DNA from 3 places in the Nonomuraea sp. NPDC050643 genome. Region 2 is predicted to be linked to each of the others. Evidence: predicted binding sites of a transcription regulator. Region 2 holds the regulator's gene; each other region holds the start of a gene.
What was found. Region 2 encodes HrcA, which represses chaperone genes, less so after heat shock. Its sites were predicted from a motif close to TTGGCACTCTCNNNNNGAGAGTGCCAA; they were not measured.
Positions count from the first base shown of each region.

Region 1: groES (co-chaperone GroES) is a predicted target of HrcA. The motif match lies at 4,811-4,837, and genes of this name have one in related genera.
Region 3: AB0I15_RS30875 (DNA starvation/stationary phase protection protein) is a predicted target of HrcA. The motif match lies at 3,193-3,219, and genes of this name have one in related genera.

Region 1 is NZ_JBFAIM010000082.1:52,184-58,960, forward strand. Features, by position in the region: gene AB0I15_RS57600 (hypothetical protein) at 27-1,868, opposite strand; gene AB0I15_RS57605 (methyltransferase domain-containing protein) at 2,010-3,242, opposite strand; gene AB0I15_RS57610 (MarR family transcriptional regulator) at 3,301-3,798, opposite strand; gene AB0I15_RS57615 (NAD-dependent epimerase/dehydratase family protein) at 3,898-4,752, shown strand; gene groES (co-chaperone GroES) at 4,923-5,237, shown strand; gene groL (chaperonin GroEL) at 5,311-6,777, shown strand, end outside.
Region 2 is NZ_JBFAIM010000014.1:162,796-169,572, forward strand. Features, by position in the region: gene AB0I15_RS20920 (styrene monooxygenase/indole monooxygenase family protein) at 1-654, opposite strand, end outside; gene hemW (radical SAM family heme chaperone HemW) at 746-1,966, shown strand; gene AB0I15_RS20930 (DUF4870 domain-containing protein) at 1,963-2,835, opposite strand; gene AB0I15_RS20935 (DUF3097 domain-containing protein) at 2,832-3,638, opposite strand; gene AB0I15_RS20940 (hypothetical protein) at 3,656-4,177, opposite strand; gene hrcA (heat-inducible transcriptional repressor HrcA) at 4,653-5,666, shown strand; gene dnaJ (molecular chaperone DnaJ) at 5,678-6,777, shown strand, end outside.
Region 3 is NZ_JBFAIM010000025.1:31,094-37,870, reverse strand. Features, by position in the region: gene AB0I15_RS30890 (MMPL family transporter) at 1-516, opposite strand, end outside; gene AB0I15_RS30885 (TetR/AcrR family transcriptional regulator) at 621-1,214, shown strand; gene AB0I15_RS30880 (alkaline phosphatase PhoX) at 1,270-2,292, opposite strand; gene AB0I15_RS30875 (DNA starvation/stationary phase protection protein) at 2,638-3,105, opposite strand; gene AB0I15_RS30870 (MerR family transcriptional regulator) at 3,229-3,876, shown strand; gene AB0I15_RS30865 (VIT domain-containing protein) at 3,873-6,248, shown strand; gene AB0I15_RS30860 (YciI family protein) at 6,289-6,552, opposite strand; gene AB0I15_RS30855 (Crp/Fnr family transcriptional regulator) at 6,625-6,777, shown strand, end outside.

The sequences.
Region 1 (6,777 bases), on a different contig from region 2:
GGCTGTGAGGTGTCCCTGGCCGGCCTTCAGTCCTTGACCCTGGTCGGGCGCAGGAGGGCCTCGGCGAGGGCCAGCATGGTCTCCTCCAGCGCGCCGAGGCGCTTGTTGAGGTCGTTGCTGGCGGGCTGGACGATGCCCGCCACCGTGTCGGCCAGCTCGTCGCGGTCGGGACGGGAGCTGACCAGCTCGGTGAGCGCGTCGGCGGCGGCCACCAGGCGCTCGGCCTGCTCGCCCGAGTGCGACCGGATGAGCTCGGGGATGGCCAGGGTGGTGGGGAGCTGGCCCACGCGCTGGTTGACGGTCTCGATGCGGTCGTCGACCGCCTCCAGGTGCGCGCCGGCCTGCTCGGCGCGGGTGGCCAGGCCGTTGAGGTGGGTGTCGAGGCCGTTGAAGCGGGTGTCGATTCCGCCGAACTGGCCGTCGATGGTGTCGAAGCGGGTGCTCATGTGCTCTTCGGCCTCGACCAGCCGCTCGTCGATGGCGTCGATCTGGTTGTCGAGCTTGTTGAAGCGGCCCTCGTTGCGGGTGGCGCTGTCGCTGAGGTGCTGGTCGGTGGTGGCCAGGTGCTCGTCGAGCGAGGCGAAACGGGCGTCGATGCGTACGTCGAGCGCGTCGAACCTGTCGTCGTGGCGGCCCAGGTGGCCGTCAAGGGTGCCCAGCCGCTTGTCGACCCCGCCGAGGTGGGTGTCGACGGAGGTGAGCCGCTTGTCCACGCCGCTCATGCGGCCGTCGAGGCCGTCGAGCCTGGTGTCGATGTCGGCCAGGCACTCGTCGGCGGACTCCAGGCGGCTGTCGAAGCCGGTGAGCCGGGAGTCGAGGCCCATGAGCCGGCCCTCGGCGCGTTCGAGCCGGGAGTCCACGCCGCTGAGCCGGGCCGTCAGCCGCTGCTCGCTCTCGCCGAGCTGGACGGCCAGGTGCTGGTCGGCCTCGTCGAGGCGGGTGGTCAGGCGCTGCTCGACGCTGGACAGGCGCTCGGTGAGCTGCTCGTCGGCCTCCCTGAGCCGGATGGCCAGGCGCTCGTCCGACTCGAGCAGGGCCCTGGCCAGGCGCTGGTCGGTCTCGTCGAGGCGGTTGGCGACCCGCTGGTCGGTCTCGTCCAGCCGGCTGCTGAGGCGCTGGTCGGTCTCGTCGAGCTTGGCGCTCAGGCGCTGGTCGGTCTCGCCGAGCCGGACGGTGAAGCGCTGCTCGGCGGCCTCGACCAGGCCGCTCACCTGCTCGGCCGTGCCCGCCAGCCGCTCGGTGAGGCCCTCCGACAGGTCGCTGACGACGCTCTCGACCCGGTCGGTGCGGGTGGCCAGCTCCGCCATCGACTTGTCGAGCCTGCTGAAACGGCTGGCGGCGGCCTCCATGCTGGAGTTGAGCCCGGCCAGCGTGGTGGCGAAATCGGACATGCCCCTGGTCAGGCCGTCGGTGCTGTCGAGCACAATCTGCAGGCGGTTGAGCGCCTCGTCCACGCCCTCGCCCACGGTGCCCAGGTCGGCCCACAGGCTCGGCAACTCGGCGACAGGGGTCACCCGGGCGTCCACGTGGCCCACCCGCTCGCCCACGGCGTCCACGTGGTCGCGTACGGCCTCAACGTGCTGGGCCAGGCCCTCCGCCCACATCGGCGGCTTGGCGGTGATCTCGTCGAGCCGCCCGCTGACCGACTCCAGTGTGCCGCTGAGGCCGCCGAGCTCGCGCTCACGGACCTCGCGCAGCAGCCACTCCATGCCTTCGAGCCGCTGGCGGATCTCGTCGAGCACCGCTCCTTGGGTGCGCTGCTCGTACACATGGTCCTGGGCGGCGCGCGCGAGAAGGTCTCGCATCCTCTCGGAGACGGCGGCGTGGGCGCCCGCCTGAAGAAGAGTGGTGTGGTTGGAATGGTCCACCGAAAGCTCCTTCGCTCGCCGACGGTCTGCCGCGCAGCGGTGGGGTAGGTCCGGTCTGCAGATGAAAGAGAGAGAACGCGGTTAACCGCATTAGGGGGGAGAACTCCCGCCCGCCCACCTTAGCCTTTCGATCAAGGTCCGTCAGGGCTGAATTGAAAGATCGCGGTTAACGGGCGAATGACCGGTTTCGGTGGTTCGTGCAGGTGGGGGTGTCCGGCAGATGAGGACAGAAGGACGGTCGGCGATCCTGGTAAGGATGATTACCGCAGAATTCGCGCCGTTGAGTCGCAAATCGGAGCGCAGGCGTTCGATGTCGAGGGCGGAGCCGCGCTTTTTGATGGTGACATTACCGATTTGTCGCTCGCGGAGGGCGGCGCGAAGTTTTTTCAGGGAAAAGGGGAGAACGTCTTCTACGTCGTATCTGGCGGCCCATGGGGTGTCCACCGGGTCGTCGCCCGTGATGTAGGCGATCATCGGGTCGGGCAGACGGCCGCCGACGATCTCGGCGACCTCGCCGACGAGGTGGGCGCGGATGGCGGCCCCGTCGGGCTCGTAGAGGTGGCGGCCGACGGGGCCGGTCGGGGCCTGGACCCCGGTGGCGGTCATGGTGTGGCCGCCGGGCAGCAGGGTCGCGCGCCGGACGGCCCGCCCGCCGGTCCAGAGCGTGGCCTCCTTGACCTCGCCCTTGTACGAGACCCACTCGGCCTCGGCGCCCTCGGGGATGAACTCGTACGGGATGCCCGGGGCGACCTTGAGGCACGCCAGGCCGGCCCGCGCCAGCAGGCCGAGCACCACGGGCCACGGCGGCGAGTAGGCCATGGGGTCGAACGTCCGGCCCCTGCTCGTGCGCCGGGCCGGGTCGGCGAAGAGGACGTCGTAGTCCTCCGGGCGGACGTCGGCCGCGTCGGCGACGGTCACCGTCACCCTGTCGGCCAGGCCGAGCGCCTCGGCGTTGGCCCTGGCCACGGCGACGGTCAGCGGGTCGGTGTCGACGGCCGTGACGGCGCAGCCGGCGCGGGCCAGGGCGAGGAGGTCGCCGCCGATCCCGCAACAGGCGTCGATCACGGTGGGGGCGCCCTGCCCCTGGGCGGCGGTCAGGACGCGGCGGGCGCGGTGCTCGGCGACCTCCGCCCGCGTCGACTGCTCCAGGCCGTGCGGCGTGAAGTACATCACCCCGGCGTCCGCGCCGAACTTGGCCCTGGCCCGCTCCCTGAGCGCGGCCTGGGTGAGCGCGGCGGAGGTGAGGGTGGCGTCGTAGGTCCTGCGCAGGGTGGTGGCGGCGGCGACCGGATCGGCGCCCGTGAGCTCCCCGGCCTCCGCGAGCGCCCGCCGGCCGCGCGGGGTCAGCAACTCGGTGAAGGCGTCGAGGTCCACGTCGTCTCACGTTAGCGCCACGAAGGACGTGTGCCGTCCAGAGGGCCTGGCCGGATTTTCAGAGGGTGGTGTCGTCGAGGGAGACGAGGAGTTTGCGCAGCAGGGCCGCCAGGGAGTCGCGCTCGGTGGCCGACAGGCCGGACAGCAGGCGGTCCTCGTTGGCCGCGTGCCGCTCGAGCACCTCGTCGACCAGCGCGCGCCCCTCGTCGGTCAGGGAGACCAGCGTCATGCGGCGGTTGCCCGGCGCGAGCCGGCGGTCGACCAGCCCCCGTTTGACGAGTTGGTCCATGCGGTTGGTGAGGGCGCCGGGGCTGACCATCGCGGCCGAGGACATGTCCTTCATGCACATGGTCGCGTCGCCGCCGCTCCGCAGCAGCGTGGCCAGCATGTCGAACTCCCACGCCTCCAGCCCGTGCTCGCCCAGGAACTCCCTGACCCCGCGCTCCAGCAGCCGCGAGGCCCGTGACACCCGGCCGATCACGCCCGTGGGCGAGACGTCCACGTCGGGCCGGGTGCAGGCCCACTGCCCGAGTATCTGGTCGACCGCGTCCTCCATGTCCGCATCCTACCCATATTTCGATGTTGAAATGTTCGATGTCGTTAGGTTACGTTTCTGGGTAGAAATGTTCAATGTCGAAATTTTCGAGGTGGGACGATGAAGGTCTTGGTGCTGGGGGCGACGGGATACGTCGGTGGCGCCCTCGTGGAGCGGCTCGCGTCGCAGGGGCATGAGATCGCGGCACTGGTACGCAGGTCCGCCGACGGCGCGAAACGGGTGCCGAAGGCGGTCGACGAGCGGTACGGCGACCTCGCGGACGCCTCGACCCTGCAGGCCGCGATCACGCCCGACGTCGACGCGGTCGTACACGCCGCGCAGTTGACCGGTGAGCAGGGGACGGACCTGGCGACGATCTCCGCGCTGGCCGGTTCGGGGAAGAAGGTCGTCTACGTCAGCGGCGTCTGGGTGCTCGGGGAGACGGACGACGGGCATGAGGACAGCCCGGCGCGGCCGATTTCGCTTGTGGCGTATCGGGACAAGGTGGAGCGGCTGGTGCTCGACGGCGGCGGCTCCGTCGTCAGGCCCGGCGTCGTGCACGGGGGCGGCGCCGGCATTCCGGCGATGCTGCGCGGCCAGGCCGCACAGCGCGGGACCGGCGTGTACGTCACCGCCGGCGGCGTGGTGCCCACGTGGACGTTCGTGCACGTGGAAGACTTGGCGGAGCTGATCGTGACCGTCGTGGAGAAGGGTGGTGCGGGCGTCTACCACGGCGTTTCCGAGGAGGCCGTGCCCGTCACGGCGGTGGCCGAGGCCGCGGCGCGCTCCGCGGGCGTACGCGTGGCGGCCGAGCCCTGGCCGGTCGAGGAGGCCGCGGGACAGCTCGGCGCGGGATTCGCGCAGGCACTGGCGCTCAGCCAGCGCGTCAGCGCGGCGCGCACCCGGGAGGCCCTTGGCTGGCGGCCTTCCAGGGCCGGCATCCTGGCCGACCTGACGGAGGGGTCTTACGCCTGATCGCTCTCGGCGGACGCGTTCGTGTTGACTGTCAAGCCCCGCTTGCATATGTTTCCTGTTGGCACTCTCCCCTTGAGAGTGCCAACGTGCGACGAGGCAGGTCTGACACCCGCGACGGCAGGCCCAGCTGGTCGCCTCTTCTAGATCTTTCAATCTGAAGGGGAGGTCCGATCGTGACGACCGCCACCAAGGTTCCCGTTAAGCCGCTCGGCGACCGCATTGTGGTTCAGCCGCTTGAGGCAGAGCAGACCACCGCTTCCGGCCTGGTCATCCCAGACACCGCCAAGGAGAAGCCGCAAGAGGGCAAGGTCCTCGCGGTGGGCCCCGGCAACTGGGATGAGGACGGCGACAAGCGGATTCCGCTCGACGTCTCTGAGGGCGACATCGTCCTCTACAGCAAGTACGGCGGCACCGAGGTCAAGTACGGCGGCGAGGAGTACCTCGTGCTCTCCGCCCGCGATGTTCTCGCGATCATCGAGAAGTAAGCCGGATGTGTCGAGCCCCGGGCGCTCTTGAGGGCGGCCGGGGCTTTCGACGCTAGGAGAGGACATTCAGCAAATGGCGAAGATCCTGCAGTTCGACGAGGACGCCCGCCGCGCGCTTGAGCGCGGTGTGAACGCCCTCGCGGACGCCGTGAAGGTAACCCTCGGCCCCCGTGGCCGCAACGTCGTCATCGACAAGAAGTTCGGTGCGCCGACGATCACGAACGACGGTGTCACCATCGCTCGTGAGATCGAGCTGGAGGAGCGCTACGAGAACCTCGGCGCCCAGCTCGCCAAGGAAGTTGCCACCAAGACCAACGACATCGCGGGCGACGGCACCACCACCGCGACCGTCCTGGCCCAGGCCATGGTCCGCGAGGGCCTGCGCAACGTGGCCGCCGGCGCCTCGCCGCTGTCGCTGAAGCGCGGCATCGACAAGGCCGCCAAGGCGATCAGCGACAAGCTGCTCGACAGCGCCCGTGAGGTCGGCGACAAGAAGGAGATCGCGAACGTCGCGACGATCTCCGCTCAGGACGCGCAGATCGGCGAGCTGATCGCCGAGGCGTTCGACAAGGTGGGCAAGGACGGTGTCCTCACCGTCGAAGAGTCCAACGCCATGGGCATGGAGCTCGAGTTCACCGAGGGCATGCAGTTCGACAAGGGCTACCTGTCGGCCTACATGGTGACCGACCCCGAGCGGATGGAGTCCGTCCTCGAGGACGCCTACATCCTGATCACCTCGGGCAAGATCTCCTCCATCGCGGACTTCCTGCCGCTGCTGGAGAAGATCGCCCAGACGAAGAAGCCGCTCCTCGTGATCGCCGAGGACGTCGAGGGCGAGGCCCTGGCCGTCCTGGTGACCAACAAGATCCGTGGCACCTTCACCTCCGTGGCCGTCAAGGCCCCGGGCTTCGGCGACCGCCGTAAGGCCATGCTGCAGGACATCGCCATCCTCACCGGTGGCCAGGTCGTCAGCGAGGAGGTCGGCCTCAAGCTCGAGCACGTCGGCACCGAGGTGCTCGGCACGGCCCGCCGCGTCGTGGTGACCAAGGACACGACCACCATCGTGGACGGCGCCGGCGACCAGCAGGCCATCGCCGACCGCGTCAAGGAGATCAAGCTCGCCGTCGAGCAGTCCGACTCCGACTGGGACCGCGAGAAGCTCCAGGAGCGTCTGGCCAAGCTCGCCGGCGGTGTGTGCGTGCTGCGTGTCGGCGCCGCCACCGAGGTGGAGCTGAAGGAGAAGAAGCACCGCCTCGAGGACGCGATCTCCGCGACGCGCGCCGCGATCGAGGAGGGCATCGTCTCCGGCGGTGGCTCCGCGCTCATCCACGTCGGCAAGGAGCTCGACGACCTCGGCCTGACGGGCGACGAGGCCACCGGTGTCGGCGTCGTGCGCCGCGCCCTGGTGGAGCCGGCCCGCTGGATCGCCGAGAACGCCGGTCTCGAGGGCTACGTGGTCACCCACAAGGTCGCCGAGCTGAAGGCCGGTGAGGGCTTCAACGCCGCCACCGGCGAATACGGCAACCTCATCGACCAGGGT
Region 2 (6,777 bases):
CGGCCCACCGGGGACCGCCTCGACGAGGACGGCGGAGACCACGCCCGCCCGCGTCATCATGGGCACGCGGAAGATCTCGCCCGCGCCGCCCGAGATGTTGTACGAGAACACCGGGCCCAGGTCGAGACCGTGATACAGCCCGGCCGTCAGCACCCGCTGCGGCCGGTCGAACGGTGAACGGCCCGGATCGCGCGGGAACAGTTCGGCCACCGAACGCCGCCCCGCGGCCACCACCATCAGCTCGTGCCCGCGCGACCAGCGGTCCACCTGCGCCGCGTCCGGAGCCGTGCCCGCGACGTGGATCTCGCCGCCCCGCGCCGCGTAGTCGTCCATGAGCGCGGGCAGCAGCAGCCGGAAGTCGACCGCGTGGAACGGCTCCGAGACGTGGGCCGTGAACTCGATCGGCGGATCGCCCTTGATCGAGAGCCCGGCCGTGCGCATGAGACAGCCGGGATCCCGGTAGTGCTCGCTGCCCAACTCCCGCTCTCTCGCCTGCGTGTGGCCCATCCTGGCCACCGTGTTGGGCAACCGCGCCGCGCGCATCCCCTCGGCGTCGTCCTCGCAGTAGAGCGTGCTCCGCACGCCGAGTCGCTGCAGCCGCAGGGCCAGGGTCAGTCCGGAGATCCCCGCACCCACGATTCCGATGCCTGCCATGTGCGTCCCCCTTGCCGGTCCGGCGTCAGTGGACCCGGCGCGGCTTGCAGGCGGATTGGAGCACCCTTGGTGGCCAGGCAGACTGGTACGTGTGCCAGCCACCCTGCCCGACGGCGATCCCGTACCCACCTCCGGCGAGCTGCCCGACAGCGCCCTGAGGGGCCTCGGCGAGCGTCCGTTCGGCTTCTACGTGCATGTGCCGTTCTGCGTGACCCGCTGCGGCTACTGCGACTTCAACACCTACACCGCCGCCGAGCTCGGCCCGGGCGCCTCGCACCGCGACTACGCGGACACCGTGGTCGAGGAGGTGCGCCTGGCCCGCCGCGTCCTGGGCCAGAGCGACCTGCCGGTGGAGACGGTGTTCTTCGGCGGCGGCACGCCCACCCTGCTGCCACCGGAAGACCTGGCCAGGATCCTGGCCGCGATCGACTCCGAGTTCGGCCTGCGGCCGGGGGCCGAGGTCACCACGGAGGCCAACCCCGAGTCGGTCGACCCCTCCTACCTGGAGAAACTGCGTCACGGCGGGTTCAACCGGATCAGCTTCGGCATGCAGAGCGCCCGTGAGCACGTGCTCCAGGTGCTCGACCGCAGGCACACCCCCGGCCGGGCGGCGGTGGCCGTGCGGGAGGCCCGGCGGGCCGGGTTCGAGCACGTCAACCTCGACCTGATCTACAGCACGCCGGGCGAGTCCGACGACGACTGGCGGGCCTCGCTGTCCGCGGCGATCGAGGCCGGGCCCGACCACGTGTCGGCATACTCGCTGATCGTCGAGGAGGGCACCAGGCTGGCGGCCAGGATCAGGCGCGGCGAGCTGCCGATGCCCGACGACGACGTGGCCGCCGACCGCTACCTGATCGCCGACGAGATGCTGGCCGAGGCCGGTTTCCGCTGGTACGAGGTGTCCAACTGGGCCACGACCGACGAGGCCCGCTGCCGGCACAACCTGCTCTACTGGACCGGCGGCGACTGGTGGGCGGCCGGCCCCGGCGCGCACAGCCACGTCGGCGGCACCCGCTGGTGGAACGTCAAGCATCCGGCGGCCTACGCCCAGCGTCTGTCCGCCGGCGTCTCGCCCGCCCACGCGCGCGAGGTGCTCGGCCAGGACGACCGCGACGCCGAGCGGCTCATGCTGGAGTTGCGGCTGTCGTCCGGCTATCCGCTGGCCGAGGTGGCGCCCGCCGCGCGTACGGCCGTGGCGAGCGCCCTGTCCCGTGGGCTGCTGGAGCCCGAGGCCTTCAGGTCGGGCCTGATGGTGCTGACCCTTCAGGGGCGCCTGCTGGCCGACGCCCTCGTCAGGGACCTGCTGGTCTAGGTGATCATGCGGATGGCGAACGGGTAGCGGTAGTTCGCACCCTTGTTGGTGGCCATGGCGGCCTGGATGTGGAAGACCAGGGACAGGATCCAGACGACCGGGAACAGCAGGAACCCGATGAAGATGAGCGTCAGGACGCCCGCGACGATGTAGCCGATGAACATCGTGATCTGGAAGTTGAGCGCCTCCGCCGCCTGGTCCCTGACGTAGGGGGACTCGTCCTTCTTCATCATGTAGATGATCAGCGGGCCGATCCAGGAGACCAGCAGGCCAAGCAGGTGGGAGAGCATGGCCATGGTGGTGTCGTCGCTGCCGGGGCGGGGGCCGTACCTGCCGGGGACGTACGGCTGCTGCGCGGCGGCGTAGCCGGGACCGTAGCCGGGCTGCTGACCATAACCGGGCGGCTGCTGGCCGTAGCCGGGCGGCTGCTGGCCGTAGCCGGGCGGCGGCTGGCCGTAACTGGGAGGCTGCTGCCCATAGCCGGGGGGCTGCTGGCCGTAGCTCGGTGGCTGCGCTCCGTAGCCCGGCGCGGAGCCGGGCTGCTGCCCGTAGGGGGCCTGCTGGCCCGGCCCGGGATAGGACCCGGGCTGCTGGCCGTAACCGGGAGCCGAGCCGGGCTGCTGGCCGTAGCCAGGGGCTGGGCTGGGCTGCTGGCCGTAGCCAGGGGCCGAGCCGGGCTGCTGGCCGTAGCCGGGGGAGGAGCCGGGCTGTTGGCCGTAGCCGGGGGAGGAGCTGGGTTGCTGGCCGTAGCCGGGTGCCGAACCGGGTTGTCGGCCGTAGCCGGGCCTCAGGTCCGGTGGGAGGTCGTCCGGGGTGACGCGGCGAGTGGCGTCGTCGTCGGGCAGTGGCTGGGGCGGGTCCTGGCTCATGGTGCCTCCGTAACGAAGTCGATCAGTTCCTCGACCCGGCCGAGCAACTCCGGCTCCAGGTCCGTGTACGTCGAGACGGCGCCGAGGATTCGCCGCCACGCCTGCGCGGGCTCCATCCGCCAGCCCAGTGCGGCGATCACGCCTTCCTTCCACGGCACCCCGCGCGGCACCTCCGGCCAGGCCGGGATGCGCAGCACGGACGGCTTGACCGCCTGCCAGATGTCGACATAGGGATGCCCCACCACCAGCACATGAGGGGAGGTGATCTCGGCGGCGATCCGGCTCTCCTTGGAGCCGGGCACCAGGTGGTCGACCAGCACGCCCAGGCGGCGCCCCGGCTCGGGGCCGAACTCCGCCACGATGGCCGGCAGGTCGTCCACGCCCTCCAGATATTCGACCACGACCCCCTCGACCCGCAGGTCGTGGCCCCAGATCTTCTCCACGAGGGCGGCGTCGTGCACGCCTTCCACGTAGATCCGGCTCTCCCTGGCCACCCGCGCCCGCAGCCCCTCGACGGTGATCGAGCCCGAGGCGCTGCGCCTGGGGGCCGCCGGGGCGGCGGCGGGGCGTACCAGGGTCACGGGTTTGCCGTCGAGCAGGAACGCGGCGGGCGCGAGCGGGAACAGGCGCCGCCTGCCGAACCGGTCTTCGAGCGTGACGGCCTCCTTGTCACAGGCCACCACCGCGCCGCAGAAGCCGCTGTCGGCGTCCTCGACGACAAGGTCCGGTTCGGCGGGCACTTTGGGGATCTTGCCCTTGCCCGGCCGCCGCCAATTTCCCGCCAGCACATCGCCCTCGTACACACGGGGACCGTAGCAAATCACCCGCTGACCGCAAGGCGCTTGCGCGCGCCGCTGCGGCGTACCAGGACGACGATCGTGCCCGCGATCCCGATGAGAAGCCCGGCGCCGGAGATCAGGACCATCGGCACCAGGCCGCCGGCGATGCCGCCCAGGGAGGACAGCACGTCGCGGCCGACGCCGTAGCGCACGGTGGCCTGCTCCTGGTTGGCGCAGGTGAGCTGGTAGTCGCCCTTGGCCGGGGCGTTGATCACGAGGAACTGCTCCCAGACGGTCCCGCCCGCCGTGACCGTCTGGGTGCCCGCGGTCTTGGCGAGCCTGGCCTGGCCGGCGCCGCCCGTGATCGAGCACTGGTAGGTGACCAGGGTGTCACTGGCGATGAACACGGCGGCCTTGCTCGCCGGGTCGATCGGCACGGTGACGCTTTCGCCCGACGCGAACGTCCGGGTCGGCGCCGCGTCGGCCACACCGCCCACCACGCCCCCGGCGAACACGACGACCCCGGCCACCACGCACGCCACGGCCACGCCCCAGAAGACCACCAGCCACCAGAGACGAGGCTTGATGGCTTTCGAGTCGATTCGTACGGGAAACTGGGGCTGTTGGCCGTATTGTCCGTACTGAGGTAGCGGGCCGACCTGGGTGGGCTGCCCGTACGGCGGCGCTGGCTGCCCGTAGGGCGGCCCTGACGGCGGCCCGTACGGGGGTTGCCCGCCGTATCCGGGCTGGGATCCTGGTTGCGGACCGTATCCGGGCTGGGATCCTGGTTGCGGACCGTACTGAGGAGGTTGGGGCTGACCGTGGTAAGGACCCTGCCCGGGCGGCGGGCCGTACGACGGGCGCTGGGAATCGTCGGTCATGTGCGCAAGTGTGAGGCCTGTCGCTTCCAAGAAGCTAGAAGCAGGATGGGACGCGGTGTTATCGCACCTTGTGGGCGAGAGCCGTACACTTGGCACTCGGGAACACAGAGTGCTAGACAGCACGTTCCCGAGAGAGGCAGAGGCAGGAGGTGAGCACGTGCTCGACGATCGGAAGCTGGCGGTGCTCCGCGCCATTGTCGAAGACTACGTGTCCACCAACGAACCGGTGGGCTCAAAGGCGCTTGCCGAGCGCCACAACCTGAAGGTCTCGCCGGCGACGGTCAGGAACGACATGGCCGCGCTGGAGGAGGAGGGCTATATCACCCAGCCGCACACCAGCGCGGGCCGCGTGCCGACGGACAAGGGCTACCGCCTGTTCGTCGACCGGCTGTCACAGGTCAAGCCCCTGTCGGCGGCCGAGCGCAGGGCGATCGAGACGTTCCTCGTCGGCGCGGTCGACCTCGACGACGTCGTGACCCGCACGGTCCGGCTGCTCGCGCAGCTCACCCGGCAGGTGGCGGTGGTGCAATACCCGACGCTGACGCGTTCGACGGTCAGGCACGTCGAGCTGGTCCCGCTCAGCGATCGGCGGGTCATGCTCGTGCTCATCACCAACACCGGCCGCGTCGAGCAGCGCGTGATCGAGCTGCCCGAAGCGGTGGAGGACACCCGCATCGCCCACATGCGCGCCGTGCTCAACGCCTGCCTCGACGGCTGCGGCCTGAGCACCGTGCCCGAGCTGGTCGCCGACCTGCCCGAACGCCTGCCTCTCGAAGACCGGCCCGTGGTGGCGACCATCCTGTCGGTGCTGCTCGAGACGCTGGTCGAGCGGCACGACGAGAAGATCGTCTTCGCCGGGGCGGCCAACCTCGCCGGCGCCGACTTCTCCGTCGGCCTGCGCGACGTGCTCGAGGCCCTGGAGGAGCAGGTCGTGCTCATGCGGCTGCTCGGCGAGACTTCCACAGACACGCCGTCCGCGCTCACCGTGCGCATCGGTTCGGAAAACCCCTACCTGAGAGGCACATCCGTCGTCGCGACCGGATACGGTTCTGGCGACAACCAACTGGCCCGGCTCGGTGTGCTGGGGCCGACCAGGATGGACTATCCCGTGACGATGGGCGCCGTGCGCGCGGTGGCACGCTACGTCAGCCAGATCCTGGCTGCATCATAAGAGGTCGATAAGTGGCAAACAGCGACTACTACGCCACCCTCGGGGTGCGCCGTGACGCGAGTCAGGACGAGATAAAGAAGGCATACCGCCGTCTCGCCCGTGAGCTGCACCCCGACGTGAACCCCGATCCTGAGACGCAGGAGCGGTTCAAGGAGATCACGCAGGCTTACGAGGTGCTGTCCGACCCGAACAAGCGCCAGATGTACGACCTGGGTGGCGACCCCTTCGGCGGCGCGGGAGCGGCCGCGGGCGCCGGAGGCTTCGGCGCGGGCTTCCCGTTCAGCGACATCATGGACGCCTTCTTCGGCACGGCGGCGGGGGCCAGGGGCCCGCGCTCGCGCGCCCGCAGGGGCCGCAACGCCACCATCCGGGTGGAGCTCGACCTGCGCGAGACCGCGTTCGGCACCACCCGCGAGCTGGTCGTCGACACGGCCGTGCTCTGCGAGGTGTGCCATGGGGCGGGCTCCGCGCCGGGCACCCACCCCGACACCTGCGACATGTGCAACGGGCGCGGCGAGATCTCCCAGGTCACCCGCTCGTTCCTGGGCCAGGTCATGACCTCGCGACCGTGCCCGCAGTGCGGCGGCTTCGGCAGCATCATCCGCCACCCCTGCCAGGAGTGCTCCGGCGACGGCCGGGTGCGCACCCGGCGCACGATCAAGGTCCGCATCCCCGCGGGCGTCGAGGACGGCACCCACATCCAGCTCGCCGGCGAGGGCGAGGTGGGCCCCGGCGGTGGCGCTCCCGGAGACCTGTTCCTCGAGATCGTCGAGCGGCCACACGAGATCTTCGAACGGCGCGGCGACGACCTCCACTGCACCGTGCAGATCCCGATGACGGCCGCCGCGCTCGGCACCGTGCTGGCGGTGGAGACGCTTGACGGCTCCGAAGAGGTCGATGTCCGCCCCGGCACCCAGTCCGGCCAGGTCATCACCATGTACGGCCGCGGCGTGCAGCGGCTCAACGAGTCCGGCAGGGGCGACCTGCTGATCCACGTCAACGTCGAGACCCCGACCCGTCTCGACACGGCCCAGGAAGACCTGCTCCGCGAGCTGTCCAGGCAGCGGGGTGAGGAGCGCCCGCCTGGCAAGTTCGCGCCGGGTCAGCAGGG
Region 3 (6,777 bases), on a different contig from region 2:
GTCAGTGCCCTTGGTGATCTCGGGCACGAGCCTGGGCAGCACCTGGCCGCGTACGTGGTCGGCGTCGCCGGGGACGCGTACCACGACGAGGGCGCGCCTGCCGTCGTCGCTGCGCAGGGTGGCGGGCCTGCCCCGGGTCCAGTAGGAGGCGGACTCGGCGACGCCCTCCGCGCGGCCGATCCGGGCGGTCAGCTCCCTGCCCGCCGCCTCGATCGCGGGGTCGTCCACGGTGCCGCTCTTCGCGGTCACCAGGAAGATCATGTCGGGGCTGCCCGTGCCGAACCGGTCGGCCAGCTCAGCCTGCGCCCGGTCGGACTCCGAGCCCGGCGCCTCGAACCTGGCCAGCGACAGCCCCGACACCGTCCCGGCGGCCAGCACGCCGGCGGCGATCAGCAGGGCCAGGGCGAGGGTGAGGACGAGCCTGCGGCGGCGTACGAGGAGGAATCCGAGCCTGCGCAGGGGCGGCCCTCCCGTGGCGTCCTGGGCGGGCGGGCGTGGTCGCGCCACGGTCGTCATGGGCATCTCCTGGGGGTCCCCGAAAACTCGGTAAACTGCTCGTGTTTGTCTGACCTGACCAGAAATACAAGTAAATGCTCGCATTTGTCAATGAGGGGATCCCCATGCCCGAACGCACGGTTCGCCGGCAGGCGCGCGGCCTGAAGCGCATGGCCGAGATCCTCGACGCCGCCGAACTGGTGATCGCCGAGGTCGGCTATCCGGAGATGACGACGAACCAGGTCGCGGCGCGGGCGGGGATGTCGCCGGGGTCGCTGTACCAGTTCTTCAGGAACAAGGAGGAGATCCTGGACGGGCTGGTGGCCCGCTACACGGTCGACCGCCAGGAGTTCTGGGCCGGCCGGCTGGCCGCCGTCACGCCCGAGATCCCGCTGGAGGCGCTGGTGGGGCAGCTCGTGGAGGAGAGCGTGCGGTTCAAGAGCGAGTCGCCGGCGTACTGGGTGCTGCTCTACGGGACGGCGACGGGCGATCAGTTCGCGGCGGCGTCACAGCGGCTGCACGAGGACATCGCCCGGCAGCTCGCGGCCATGCTGCGCCGGCGCTCCCCTGGGCTGCCGGAGGAGCGCGCCCTGCTCAACGGGACCATGGCGCTGGCCATGGTGAAGGCCGTGATGCCGATGATCACCACAGCGCCCCCCGAACGGGCCGCCGAGCTGACCGGAGAGCTGAAGCTGATGCTGGTGCGCTACCTGAGCTGAGCTGAGCTGAGCTGAGCCGAGCCGGCCTGAGCCGGGCCGGCCCCGGGGCCGCGACTCAGGTGCGGAAGGAGCCGGTCACCTCGAAGGTGTGGCCCTCGGTGCGGCCGCGCCTGACCGAGAAGTAGAGCCGCTCGCCGCCCGGCGAGAACGCCAGGCCGGTCAGCTCGGTGCCGTCATGACCCTCGAGCCGGAGGAACGGGGTCACCGCCCGGTCGGGCGCGATGACGTCGATCTCGGTGCGCTCCCTGGCGACGTAGAGGTCGCCGGAGGGGGCGGCGGTGATGGCGCGCACGCCCTCGCACAGCCGGTCGAGCGTGGAGGTCTGGGCGTCGTAGGCCCAGAGGCCGGTGTCGCCCTTCGTGGTGAAGTAGCAGACCCCCCCCGCGTAGTGGCAGCCGTCGCCGCCGTCGAAGTGGCGGGCGTCGTCGACCTGGTGTCGGGTGGCCTTGAGCAGGGCCGCCGGGGAGGGCACCGGCCGCCAGTCGCCCGAAGCGCCCAGGACCTCGAGCGTGCCCTCGGTCAGGTCACCCCAGTCGCCCGGCCGGAACCGGTAGAAGCAGCCGTCGGGCTCGTCCTCGGTCATGTAGATCACGCGCCGCTCGGGGTCGCAGGCGGCGGCCTCGTGCTTGAAGCGGCCCATGGCCAGGCGGGGGCGGGCGGCGCGGGCGCCGTAGGGGTCGCACTCGAAGACGCGGCCGCGGTGGCCCAGCTCGCACGACAGCCAGGTGTGCCACGGCGTGGCGCCGCCGGCGCAGTTGAGGTCGGTGCCCGACAGGATGCGATAGGCGTCGGCGACACCGCCGTCGGCGCGGAACCGCAGCGCCGAGGCGCCGCCGAGCAGGGGGAGCTCGGAGTTGGACACGTAGATCCAGCCGTCGCCGTCGGGAAAACAGGCGCCACCGTCGGGGGCGGCGTGCCAGGTCAGCCCGGCGACCTTGTGGCCCGAGCGGGCCACCACCCGGCCGGTGAACCCGGGTGGCAGCGCGAGCCCGCCGTCGCCGGGCCGGCCGAGCGGTCCGTACGGACTGACGCCGCCAGGCAAGAGCGGGCCCGTGCGGAGGAGAGTCTTGTGGGACATCGTGGGGCCTCCCTCTAGGTGCCACGCTAGTCGACCGCACCGACATGAATGGCAGGGACTCGCGAGATCAAACTCTGCGCAAACCCCGGGGCCCGCACCGCGCCGGCAGGCCGGACGGTCACGATCCGTACACCCTGCGCAGGCCGGCGAGCCGGCGATCTCTCTGCTCGTCACGGTCCGTGACGGTGGGACCCCGTCCCGGCGGGCAGGAGAACGCCGGAGATCGGACGCGGCCGAGGAACCGGTGACAGCACCATGGCGGAGGCGAACACGTCGGACCGCCCGGCAGAGCCCGGCGGGACACGCGAAAGCCCGGGCCGCTCGGCCCGGGCCTGTCGCGGTGCGTCAGCGCTGCGCCTGGAACATCCAGTGCTGCTTGTCGATGTCCTGCGTCACGGCGATGAGCAGGTCCTGCGAGACCGGGTCGGCCTCGTCGGTGGCCCTGATGCGCTCGTACATGCGCCTGCCGATGCCGTCGAGGATGTCGGTGACCATCGCCACCACCTTGCCGTCCTCGAGCCAGCCGCCCTCCGGCTGCTGGAGCTTGGTGGACTTGGCGATCGTGGCGGAGCGGCCGTCGGGGTTGACGCCGAGGGCGACGGCGCGCTCGGCGATGGTGTCCATGTGGGCTCTGGCCAGCTCGGTGAGCTCGTCGAGCTGGAGGTGGATCGGGCGGAAGTGGGGGCCGATGAGGTTCCAGTGCGCCTGCTTGGCGACCAGCGAGAGATCCACCAGATCGACCAGCGCTCCTTGCAGGGCCGTCGCCACGGTGTTCTTGGCGTCGCCCGAAAGCGGACCGGTGATCGTAGCCATGTCGTTTTCCTCCCCTGCGGTCGGACTTTTCCCTATTTAGAACGAAATACGGGCTGTCGTTCTTCCGATCTCCGGGGCGGCTCGTCGTTGACAGTGTAATAGTGACAGTGTCATTGTGAAGGTATGAGTGACACCTGGACCATCGGCGAGCTGGCCGAGCACGCGGCGCGGGCGCTGCGTGACGGCGCACCTCCGGCGCCCGTCAACGGCCGGGTCCGTGACGTGCCCGGGGAGCGCCTGATCAGGTGGTATACGACGATCGGGCTGGTCGATCCGCCCCTGACCCGGCGCGGCCGGATCGCCCGTTACGGGCGGCGGCACCTGCTGCAACTGGTGGCCGTGAAGCGGCTGCAGGCGGAGGGGCGGTCGATCGCGCAGATCCAGGCGGCGCTGGCGGGGGCGACGGATCCGATGCTCGAGGCCGCGGCCCGCCTGGGCGACCTTGCGGAGCCGGGTTCACCGGGACCAGCCGCAGCGGCGGCCGTGTCACCGGTGGCGCCCTTCGGCGCGGCGGCAGCGGACGACGTCCCCACCGCGGAGGCGCCGGCGCGTGCGCGGTTCTGGGCCGAACGACCGGCGGCCGGGAACGAGCGGCCGGCCGGAAGTGAGCGGGTGACCGGGGCGACCTCGGTGGTGGCCGGGGTCAGGTTGGGAGACGGGGTGCGGCTCGTGCTGGACGCGGTGCGCGTTCCGTCCGAGCAGGACGTTCAGGCGGTGCTGGCGGCGGCGGGTCCGCTGCTCGCGGTGCTCGAAGAAAGGAAGCTGATATGAAGATCACTTCGCTGGAGCCCGCACGGTGCCTGCCGGTGCCGGACGCCGGGTTCGGCGCGCTGCTCACCGAGCGCGGCAACCTGCCGCTGGAGAGCGTTGACGTGGCCGCGAGCATCTCCGGTCTCATCGCCGGGGTCGAGGTCACGCAGGGGTTCAGGAATCCGTTCGACGTCACCCTGGAGGCGACGTACGTCTTCCCGCTGCCCGACCGGGCGGCGGTGACCGGTTTCCGGATGGAGGCCGACGACCGGGTGATCGACGGCGTGCTGAAGGAGCGCGGCCAGGCCAGGGCGGACTACGACCAGGCGCTGCGCGAGGGCAGGCGGGCGGCCATCGCCGAGGAGGACCGGCCCGACGTCTTCACGATCAGGGTGGGGAACATCCTGCCCGGCGAGAGCGTCTCGGTGCGGCTCACCCTGAGCCAGCCGCTCCCGTACGAGGACGGCGCGGCCACGTTCAGGTTCCCGCTGGTCGTGGCGCCGCGTTACATTCCGGGCAGCCCCATCGACGGCCCGCCGGCCGGGGACGGCGTGGCGCCCGACACCGACGCGGTGCCCGACGCCTCCAGGATCAGCCCGCCCGTCCTGCTGCCCGGCTTCCCGAGCCCCGTGCGGCTCTCGCTGAGCGCGAGCGTGGACGCGGCCGGGCTCGAACTGCGCGAGCTGGCCTCCAGCCTGCACGTGGTGGAGGAGGACGGCCACACCGTACGCCTGCGGCCCGGCGAGCGCCTCGACCGCGACTTCATCCTGCGCCTGTCGTTCGACGCCTCCACGTCCCTGCAGCTCGACGGCCGGGGAACGTTCGCGCTGACCGTCGTGCCGCCGCCGCTGCAGTCCACCCGCGCGCCCCGCGACCTGGTGCTGCTGCTCGACCGTTCCGGCAGCATGAGCGGCTGGAAGATGGTCTGCGCCCGCCGGGCCGCCGCGCGCATCGTCGACACGCTGACCCCACAGGACAGGTTCGCGGTGCTGGCGTTCGACTCGGTGGTGGAGGAGGCGTTCGAGGGCCTGGTGGAGGCCTCCGACCGCAACCGCTACCGCGCGGTCGAGCACCTCGCCCGGGTCGACGCCAGGGGCGGCACCGAGCTGCTCGAACCGCTGCGCCGGGCGGTCGCCCTGCTCGGCGGCCGGAGCGAGCGCGAACGCGTCGTGGTGCTGGTCACCGACGGCCAGGTGGGCAACGAGGACCAGATCCTGGAGCAGGCGGGCGGCGCGCTGTCGGCCATGCGCGTGCACACGGTCGGCATCGACCGGGCGGTCAACGCCGGGTTCCTCGGGCGGCTGGCCGGGCTCGGCGCGGGCCGGTGCGAACTGGTGGAGTCGGAGGACCGGCTCGACGCCGCCATGGAGCACATCCACCGCAGGATCGGCGCTCCCCTGGTCACCGACGTGTCCGTCAAGGGGCTCGAGGTCGAGCCCGGCACGGTCACCCACCTCGGGTCGATCTTCCCCGGGGTGCCACTGCGCGTGTACGGGCGTCACCGCGAGGGCTCCTCGCTGACCGTGCGCGGCATGGCGGCCGGCGGGCCGTGGGAGGAGCAGGTCACGGGCGTGACCGTGGACAACCCGGCCATCCGCGCGCTCTGGGCGCGCGCGCATCTGCGCGAGCTCGAGGACCGCTACGCCATGGGCGAGCACGACCTGGAAGAGCGCATCGTGCGCACGTCGCTGGACTACGGCGTGCTGTGCCGCTTCACCGCGTACGTGGCGATCGACACCAGGCAGGTCGCCGACGGCGGGCCGGAGCATCGCGTCATCCAGCCGGTGGAGCCGCCGAGCGGCTGGGAGTTGCCGGGCGCGCCGATGGCCGGTGGTTTCGCGGCCACCGCGATGCTGGCCTCCGCGCCGGCGTCCGCCCCCCGGATGCGCATGCCGAGGCCGGGGCTCAGCGGCACGGCCGACATGGACCAGGGATTCGTGTCCGGCGGGCCGGAGTCGGCTCCCATGCCGGGAGCACGGCCAGGATCGGCGCCCGGGTTCGGCGGGCCGCCCGTGCCCCCGCCCATGCCCGCCCCGATGCCCGCCCCGAAGGCCCCCGGCGGGCGCGCGCCGCGGGCCGGGCGGCCGCTGGAGACGGTCAGGCCGCAACTGGTGGCCGAGCTCGACCGGCTGCGGGCGCTGCCGGGGCCGGACCTGTTCTACCTGGCGGACCTGGGCACCCGGCTGCGGGCGCTGGCGGCCTACCTCGGGGGGAACGAGGAGCTGGAGGGGCTGGCCCGCGAGCTGGAGGCCGCCGAGCGGCCGGGGGCCGACGCGCGGGCGCTGCACGATCGCGCGGTCGCGGTCCTCACGGCGCTCGTCGGCGGCCCACCGCCGACGGCGGGCCCGGGGCCGTCCGGCGAACGCCGCGGGCCGTTCTGGAAGCGCGGCTGACCTCCGGGGCGGCCACGGCACGCCGTGGCCGCCCCGGCGCTCACATGATGGGCGTCCACTCCTTCAGCAGCACGATCTCGTAGCCGTTCACCGCCGTGTACGGGTCCGCGCGCAGGATCTCCCGCAGCTCGGCCTCGTCGGCCACCTCATAGACGTGCAGCGCCCCGCTGTCGTCCGCCCAGGGACCGGCCGTCACCAGCCGGCCCTCCTCCTTGAGCCGTCTCAGGTGCTCCCGGTGCGCGGGTCGAGCCGCCATCCGGGCAGGGGCGCCGTCGAAGGCCAGGTGCAGCACATATGTCGCCATGGCGGCACGGTAGGGGCCGGCGGTGGCGGGAGGCAGCATCGCAGGGCACGGGAGTGGTGTATCACGGGACACATGACGTACACGCTGGCCGACCTGCCCATGCTCCAGGGGCTCGGTGAGGAGCGGCTGCGCGGGCTCGCGGCGCGGGCCAGGCGGCGGCGGTATCCGGCGGGGCAGGTGCTGTGCACCGAGGGCGATCCGGCCGACCAGCTCATCGTGCTGCTC